2 regions of the Paraburkholderia flava genome follow, and region 2 is predicted to be linked to the other one. Evidence: riboswitches for the same ligand, from Rfam matches in the RefSeq annotation. Region 2 holds a riboswitch; the other holds the start of a gene.

Region 1 (4,030 bases), on a different contig from region 2:
ATGGCCGTGTGTATCGGTTTGAGCGTGCTGCTCGTCCGGCATCAGCGTGTCGCGCTCGGGCGTCGCGTGCCGGCGGCGGCGTAACGCGGTCGTCGGGCAGGGTCGCAAGCGCTCAGGGTAGGTGCCGAATAATGCTATTAATCAGATACGAAAAGATTCAATTGCGATTTACGAAATATTCGAACATACGAGGAATAAGAGGCGGCAGCTTTTACGCTGGAAAAGACAAGGGGAAAGTAAATTGTGCTGTGATGCAGTGCCGCGCAGGCGGCCTGCAAATGCCCAATGGGTAAGGGTTTTGTCGGGGATGGGAAAACGCGGAAGGGGTTTTTACGGACGGCCTGCTATTGAAGATCCGCTGAAAACGGTATCAATAAAAAGCACTTGCAGAACGTAAATCCAATTTGCTAATCTTGCTCAAGATTTAAAAAATATCGTCGGTCGGGCGTCTTCGGCATTGGGTGAATTAACCGGTTCAACGATCTGGCATCGGGGCTTCCATGCTTACTGCTACTTTCAACGTGTTCGATGCATCGCCGCCCGCGTTCAACGTCGGCGACGTGGTCACGCTCAAGACGGGCGGTCCGCGGATGACGGTGACCTACGCGGGCGAAGTCGGGCAGATGCCGGGCGAGCGCCTGGTGTGCCAGTGGTTCGACGAGCACGGCGAGCTGCGTCAACAGGCTTTCGAGTGCGATGAAGTGCGGCGCGAGCCGCGTTCGATCCCGGCCGCGTCGGTGCGCTGGGGCGACGTCGCGAACTTCAGCCGGGCCGCGCGCGAAGCGTGAGGCCGTCGTAGGCAGTTACCGGCCACTGCGGCCGGCACGTCGTCACAGCACTTCTCTCCCGTCTTTATCTAGCGCCGCGCTTCGGTCGCCATCCTCACGGCGAGTCCGGCGAGCACCGTTCCCATCAGCCAGCGCTGAATCACGAGCCACACGGGACGTCCCGCGAGAAACGCGGCGAGCGAACCCGCCGTCATCGCGACCGTTGCGTTCACCGAGATGCTCAGCGCGATCTGCATTAACCCCAGCACCAGCGATTGTCCGAGCACGCTACCGTGACTCGGGTCGATGAACTGCGGCAGCAGCGACAGATACAGCACCGCGATTTTCGGATTCAGCAGGTTCGTGACGAAGCCCATTGCGAACAGCTTGCGCGGACTGTCGACGGGCAGCTCGCGCACCTGAAACGGCGAACGGCCGCCCGGCTTCACCGCCTGCCACGCGAGATACAGCATGTACAGCGCGCCACCGAAGCGCAGCGCGTCGTACGCGAACGGCACCGCGAGCAGCAGCGCGGTAATGCCGAACGCGGCGCACAGCATGTAGAACACGAAGCCGAGCGCGACACCGCCGAGCGAGATGAGCCCGGCCTGACGGCCTTGCGAAATGGAGCGGGAGATCAGATAGATCATGTTGGGCCCCGGCGTCAGCGACATGCCCAACGCGACGAGGCCGAAGGTGAACAGCGAACCGTAGTGCGGCATTGCACGACTCCTTGAGAAAAAGGAAACGACAGCAATGCCCAGGCGCGCGGCGATCCGGAAGTGGAGTGCGGTCCGCGTTCCCCGATGGTGATCCATCTCGAAGCGCCAGTTGCGCGGACGCCTCGATTATTCCATGGCTCATCGCATCGCGCAGCAAAAAGCACGACGTCAGCCGTCGATCAGCTTGAGCCCCGCCACCGACACGACGATCAGCGCGAGACACGCCAGCCTCGGCGCGGAAACCGGATCGCCGAACAGCACGATGCCGAGCACCGTGATGCCGAACGAGCCGATGCCGGTCCAGATCACGTACGCGGTGCCGGCGGGCAGATGCTTCATCGCGAGTGTCAGCAGGAACACGCTGCAGAGTGCCGCGACGATTCCACCGACACTCGGCCACAGCCGCGTCCATCCGTTTGCGTATTTCAATGAGAGCGCCATCAGGATTTCGACCGCACTCGCGCCCAGCAGGATCAGCCATGCCATTGTTTTCTCCAGGGTTTAGCGTGAGGCCAGCTTAGAGGTATAGTGATCCGCTCACCATTACGCACCTTCTGGTAACCATGGCATTGCCCGAACGCGCATCCGCCACGCCCGAGTCTCCCGCATCAAGCGACGCTGTCGCGAACCCGCAGCCCTACGTCGGCGACGTATTCGACGAGGCGTGCTCGTCGCGTCGCGCGCTCGAACTGATCGCGAGCAAATGGACGCTGCTGATCCTGCCCGCGCTGCAGGAAGGGCCGATGCGCAACAACGCGTTGCTGCGGCGGATCGGTGGGATTTCGCAGAAGGTGCTGTCGCAGACGCTGCGCGATCTCGAGCGCAACGGCCTCGTCATCCGCGAGGCGCATGACGGCAAGGTGCCGCACGTCGAGTATCGGCTGAGCGAACTGGGTCGTTCGTTGAGCGATGCGCTGATCGCGCTCGACCGCTGGGCAGAGACGAACGTCACCGCGCTCGATGCTGCACGCGCGAACTACGACGAGCAGCAGCAGACGCGCCGCTAGCCGCACATCACGAGCTTCATCCCCGCAAAGGCCTGAAAAACCGCCGGATATCGTCAGCCATCAGCGCCGGCTGTTCCAGCGCGGCGAAGTGACCGCCGCTCGGCATGTCGGTCCACTGCGCGATATCGAAAACGCGACCGATCCACGATTGCGGCGGCCGGCTGATCTCTTTCGGAAAGCGCGCGAACGCGAGCGGCGGCGTCACGCGTTCTCCGCTTGCGAAGCGCAGCGGCAGCAACCGATGCTCCCAGTAGTAGCGCATCGCCGAGCCAATGGTCTGCGTGTGCCAGTACAGCGAGAGATTGGTCAGCAGATCGTCCTTCGAAAACACGTGCTCGATATCGCCGCCGCAATCGCTCCACGCGCGGAATTTCTCGAAGACCCACGCGGCGAGACCGGCCGGCGAATCGTTCAGTGCATACGACGCGGTCTGCGGCCGCGTGCTGTGCACGTGTGCGTAGCCGCCTTCGAGCGCGGCCCATTGCGCTTTCTCGTCGAGAAACGCACGCTCGGCCTCGGTGAGTGGCGCGGCTGCATCGGGCGACGGATCGTACGAACTCGGCAGAAAATTCAGATGAATCCCGTCGACGTGTTGCGGATGCCGCCGCGCGAGTTCCACCGACACGTACGCGCCAAGATCGCCGCCCTGCGCGCCGAAATGCTCGTAACCGAGGCCGCGCATCAGCTCGGCCCACATATCCGCGGTCTGACGTGCCGACGTCCCCGGCCGCGACGGCCGCTCGGAAAAACCGAAGCCGGGTAGCGACGGCACGACGACGTCGAATGCATCGGCGGGGTCGCCGCCGACCGAGGCCGGGTCGCACAGCTGTTCGAGCAGCGGCAGAAACTCGATGAACGAGCCCGGCCAGCCGTGCGTGACGACGAGCGGATAGGGCTTCGGACCTTTGCCGCGACGATGTAGATAGTGGATGCGCAGATTGCCGACACGCGTGACGAACTGCGGCTCGGCATTCAGCCGGCGTTCGGCCGCGCGCCAGTCATAGCCGGTTGCCCAGTAATGAACCAGTTCACGCAGCCACGCGATGTCCGTGCCGAGCGCCCACGACTCGCCCTCATACTGGTCGGGCCAGCGGGTATGGCGCAGCCGCTGCGCGAGCGCGGCGAGTTCGGAATCGGGAACGGCAATCTGGAACGGCGTGGCGTGCATCGATGGGTCTCCGCGGTCGGGCGCGCGTCGCCGACGCGCAGTCATTCGGGCGGCCGCGATCGCTTGACGCGTGCGTTCACGTGATCGAGCAGCGACTTCGAGAAATTCCGCATGCGCACAATGCGCCGCTTCTCGACGATGTCGCCTGCCAGATTGCGCGGCGGATTCGGCAGCCATGCCCAGTAAAGGGCGAGCAACCAGCCTAGCACGGTCCATCCGACACACGCATTGAAGAGCGCAATCATCAGCACGTCGTGGCGCTTGCGTCGATCGGCGATGATCGACGGCAGGAAATACACCGCGATCGCCGCGATTGCCGCAACGGTCTGAACGACGAGACTGCTCCCCATGACTGCGCTCCCGCAG
Region 2 (4,030 bases):
TCGAATTCGGAGACGTCCTCGAAACGCCGGTACACCGACGCGAAGCGCACGTACGCGATCGTGTCGAGCGCGCGCAGCTCGTTCATCACGAGCTCGCCGAGACGTTCGCTGCGCACTTCACGCTCGCCGCTACCGAGCAGTTGATATTCGATGCGGGCAACCGCCGCATCGATCGCGTCCGCTGCGACTGGCCGCTTTCTCAACGCAAGCTGCATGCTCGCGACGATCTTGCGGCGGTCGAATTCGGTGCGGGTGCCATCCTTCTTGACGACCGACGGCAACGCCAGCTCGACCCGCTCGTACGTCGTAAAACGTTTGTCGCAGGCCGCGCAACGACGGCGCCGGCGGATCGTCGCACCATCTTCGGACACACGCGAATCTACAACCTGCGTGTCGTCATGCCGGCAGAAGGGGCAGTGCATGGCAGCTTAGCGGTAGACCGGGAAACGCTTCGTCAGCTCGGCGACCTGCGCGCGCACGCGATCGATCGTCGCCGTGTCTTCCGGGTTCTCGAGCACGTCGGCGATCAGGTTGCCGACCTGCTCGGCTTCCTTCGTACCGAAACCGCGCGTCGTCATCGCCGGCGAGCCGAGGCGCACGCCGCTCGTAACGAACGGCTTTTCCGGATCGTTCGGAATCGCGTTCTTGTTCACGGTGATGTGCGCGGCGCCGAGCACGGCTTCCGCTGCCTTGCCGGTGATCTGCTTCGCGCGCAGATCGACCAGCATCACGTGGCTTTCGGTGCGACCCGACACGATGCGCAGGCCGCGCTTCACCAGCGTTTCGGCGAGCACGCGCGCATTGTCGACCACCTTCTGCTGATACGTCTTGAATTCCGGCGACAGCGCTTCCTTGAACGCGACGGCCTTCGCGGCGATCACGTGCATCAGCGGACCGCCCTGGATGCCGGGGAAGATCGCCGAATTGATCTGCTTCTCGTACTCGGCCTTCATCAGGATCACGCCGCCGCGCGGACCGCGCAGGCTCTTGTGCGTGGTGGTCGTGACGAAATCCGAATGCGGCACCGGGTTCGGATAGACGCCCGCTGCGATCAGGCCGGCGTAGTGCGCCATGTCGACCATCAGATACGCGCCGACCGACTTCGCGATCTTCGACAGGCGTTCGAAGTCGATGCGCAGCGCGAACGCCGACGCGCCCGCGACGATCATCTTCGGCTTGTGTTCTTCGGCGAGTTTTTGTGCGGCGTCGTAGTCGATATCTTCCGCTTCGTTCAGGCCGTAGCTGACCACGTTGAACCACTTGCCCGACATGTTGACGGGCGAGCCGTGCGTCAAGTGACCGCCGTGCGCGAGGCTCATGCCCATGATCGTGTCGCCCGGCTTGAGCATCGCGAAGAACACGCCCTGGTTCGCCTGCGAACCGGAATTCGGCTGCACGTTCGCGGCTTCGGCGCCGAACAGCTGCTTTACGCGATCGATCGCAAGCTGCTCGACGATGTCGACGTACTCGCAGCCGCCGTAGTAGCGCTTGCCCGGATAGCCTTCTGCGTACTTGTTCGTGAGTTGCGAACCCTGCGCGGCCATCACGGCCGGGCTCGTGTAGTTCTCCGACGCGATCAGTTCGATGTGCTCTTCCTGACGGCGGTTTTCCTGTTCGATCGCGTTGAAGATTTCGGGATCGACGCTGGCGATAGTGCTTTCGGCTCTGTCAAACATACGGGTTCCGTTAAGTGTGTTCAGGTTGACCGGATCGTGCGCCGGCTCATGCTTCGAGTGGTGCACAAAGCGCGCAGCGGGCACGCGGTGCTGCTGGCGGCTGGGCCAGCCTTGACATGGCGGATGAAGGAAGGCCGCACACGCGAGGCAGGACAGCCACCGGCGGCACCGAAAAAACGGCGCGCGGATCACGGCTGCCCAGGCGAACGGCAAAACGGCACCCTGCGCTTCACGGTGGGTCGTTCCACCTTGAACCCGAAGGGTTCTATCGCCAGTCACGCAGGGATTGAGCGCGTTAGTGTATGGGAACGGCCCTGAATAGGCAACCGGGACCGGCACCGGTCCGTATCCGCCACAGCCCCGCCCCACGGCGCCTGCGCGCCGTCCGGATGCGCGAATCCACCTTGCCGCAACGCGGCATTGGAAGTAGGCTTGTGCCCTTCCTTTTCACCGACCATGGAGCAGCAATGATCGTGTTCGTCACCGGGGCGTCCGCAGGGTTCGGCGCCGCCATCGCAAGAGCGTTCGTCAACGGCGGTCACAGCGTCGTCGCCACCGCGCGCCGCAAGGATCGTCTCGACGCGCTCGCCGCCGAACTCGGCGACCGTCTGCTGCCGTTCGAACTCGACGTGCGCGACCGCGCCGCAGTGGAAGCGCTGCCGGGCTCGCTGCCGGCCGATTTCGCCGCCGTCGACGTGCTGGTCAACAACGCGGGCCTCGCGCTCGGCCTCGAACCCGCGCAGCGCGCCGTGCTGGACGACTGGCAGACGATGATCGACACCAACTGCACCGGGCTCGTACAGGTCACCCGCGCGCTGTTGCCGGGGATGGTCGAGCGCAATCGAGGGCACGTGTTCAACCTCGGTTCCGCGGCGGCCAACTGGCCGTATGCGGGCGGCAACGTGTACGGCGCGACCAAGGCGTTCGTGCGCCAGTTCAGCCTGAACCTGCGCGCGGATCTGTCCGGCACGTCGGTGCGCGTCACCGACGTCGAGCCGGGCCTGTGCGGCGGCACCGAGTTTTCAAACGTGCGTTTCCGCGGCGACGACCAGAAGGCAGCGGGCGTCTATCAGAACGTGCAGCCGCTCACTGCCGAAGACATCGCCGATTCGATCTACTGGATCGCCACGCGTCCCGCGCACGTGAACATCAACACGATCGAACTGATGCCGGTCGCGCAGTCGTTCGCGGGGCTGTCGGTGCATCGCGGGTAAAAAGTCGCGCTGCATATCGTTGACTCGGCGTTGCCGGAAAAGCTACAAATCGTGAGGCCGTGGTCCGATCCGGTAAAATGCGCGGCATGAATATGTCCAGCAGCCAGCCCGGCACGGAAATAGGCTTCACGTGGCCGATCCGGGTGTACTACGAAGACACCGATACCGGCGGTATCGTGTTCTACGCGAATTATCTGAAGTTTTTCGAGCGGGCTCGCACCGAATGGTTGCGCGCGTGCGGCGTCGACCAGCAACGGCTCGCCGACGAAACGGGCACGATGTTCATCGTGCGCAGCACCGCGCTCGACTATCGGGCGCCCGCACGGCTCGACGACCTCATCATGGTGATCAGCCGGATCGAACGGCTCGGCCGCGCGTCCGTCGATTTCATCCAGGAGGCGTGGCGCGACGGTACCCTGCTCGCCACCGGTAGCATCAAGGTCGGCTGCGTCGAGCGCAGCGCGTTCAAGGCCACCGCCATTCCTCCACCGGTACTCGCGGCGTTGCGTCGCGGTCCGGTTACGACCGGCGTGTCAACGGCAAGCAACTGAATCCCGTTGATACGTCGCCAGTGAACTCGCAACGATCAAAGCCACACCAAGCATGGTTCGGCGAAGGATATGCCGAAGCTTCCGGTTAGCTCACCGCCAGCTTCGACGCACCTTGCAGCCGGACGCCCCTTTAGGGACGTGACCAAGAACCTCTATGAACACTACTCAAGATCTGTCGATCGTTTCCCTCGTCCTCAATGCGAGCCTGCTGGCCCAGGCCGTGATGGCGCTGCTGCTGCTGCTGTCGCTGCTGTCGTGGACCTTCATCTTCCGCAAGTGGTTTGCGATCCGTCGCGCGCGCGCGCAGACCGAACGCTTCGAACGCGATTTCTGGTCGGGCGGCGACCTGCAGGCGCTGTATCAAAGCGCCGCGAACAACCGTCATACGATCGGCGCGCTCGAACGGATTTTCGAATCCGGCATGCGCGAATTCCTGAAGGGCAAGGAAAAGCGCATCAACGATCCGGGCGCGATTCTCGACGGCGCGCGCCGTGCAATGCGCGCGGCATTCCAGCGCGAGATGGACGTGCTTGAAGCCAACCTCGCGTTCCTCGCGTCGGTCGGTTCGGTGAGCCCGTACATCGGTCTG

Evidence for each region. Region 2 has a riboswitch for ZMP and ZTP ahead of glyA (serine hydroxymethyltransferase). Riboswitches for the same ligand answer to the same signal wherever they lie in the genome.
Region 1: another riboswitch for ZMP and ZTP. It lies ahead of E1748_RS03905 (LysE family translocator); the one in region 2 lies ahead of glyA (serine hydroxymethyltransferase).

Annotation. Positions count from the first base shown of each region.
Region 1 is NZ_SMRO01000001.1:885,933-889,962, reverse strand. It holds gene E1748_RS03915 (MFS transporter) at 1-84, shown strand, start outside; gene E1748_RS03910 (YodC family protein) at 501-788, shown strand; gene E1748_RS03905 (LysE family translocator) at 857-1,489, opposite strand; ZMP/ZTP riboswitch at 1,519-1,612, opposite strand; gene E1748_RS03900 (DMT family transporter) at 1,658-1,975, opposite strand; gene E1748_RS03895 (winged helix-turn-helix transcriptional regulator) at 2,053-2,496, shown strand; gene E1748_RS03890 (epoxide hydrolase family protein) at 2,513-3,664, opposite strand; gene E1748_RS03885 (superinfection immunity protein) at 3,706-4,014, opposite strand.
Region 2 is NZ_SMRO01000003.1:1,049,851-1,053,880, reverse strand. It holds gene nrdR (transcriptional regulator NrdR) at 1-422, opposite strand, end outside; gene glyA (serine hydroxymethyltransferase) at 429-1,676, opposite strand; ZMP/ZTP riboswitch at 1,866-1,965, opposite strand; gene ydfG (bifunctional NADP-dependent 3-hydroxy acid dehydrogenase/3-hydroxypropionate dehydrogenase YdfG) at 2,144-2,890, shown strand; gene ybgC (tol-pal system-associated acyl-CoA thioesterase) at 2,968-3,441, shown strand; gene tolQ (protein TolQ) at 3,596-4,030, shown strand, end outside.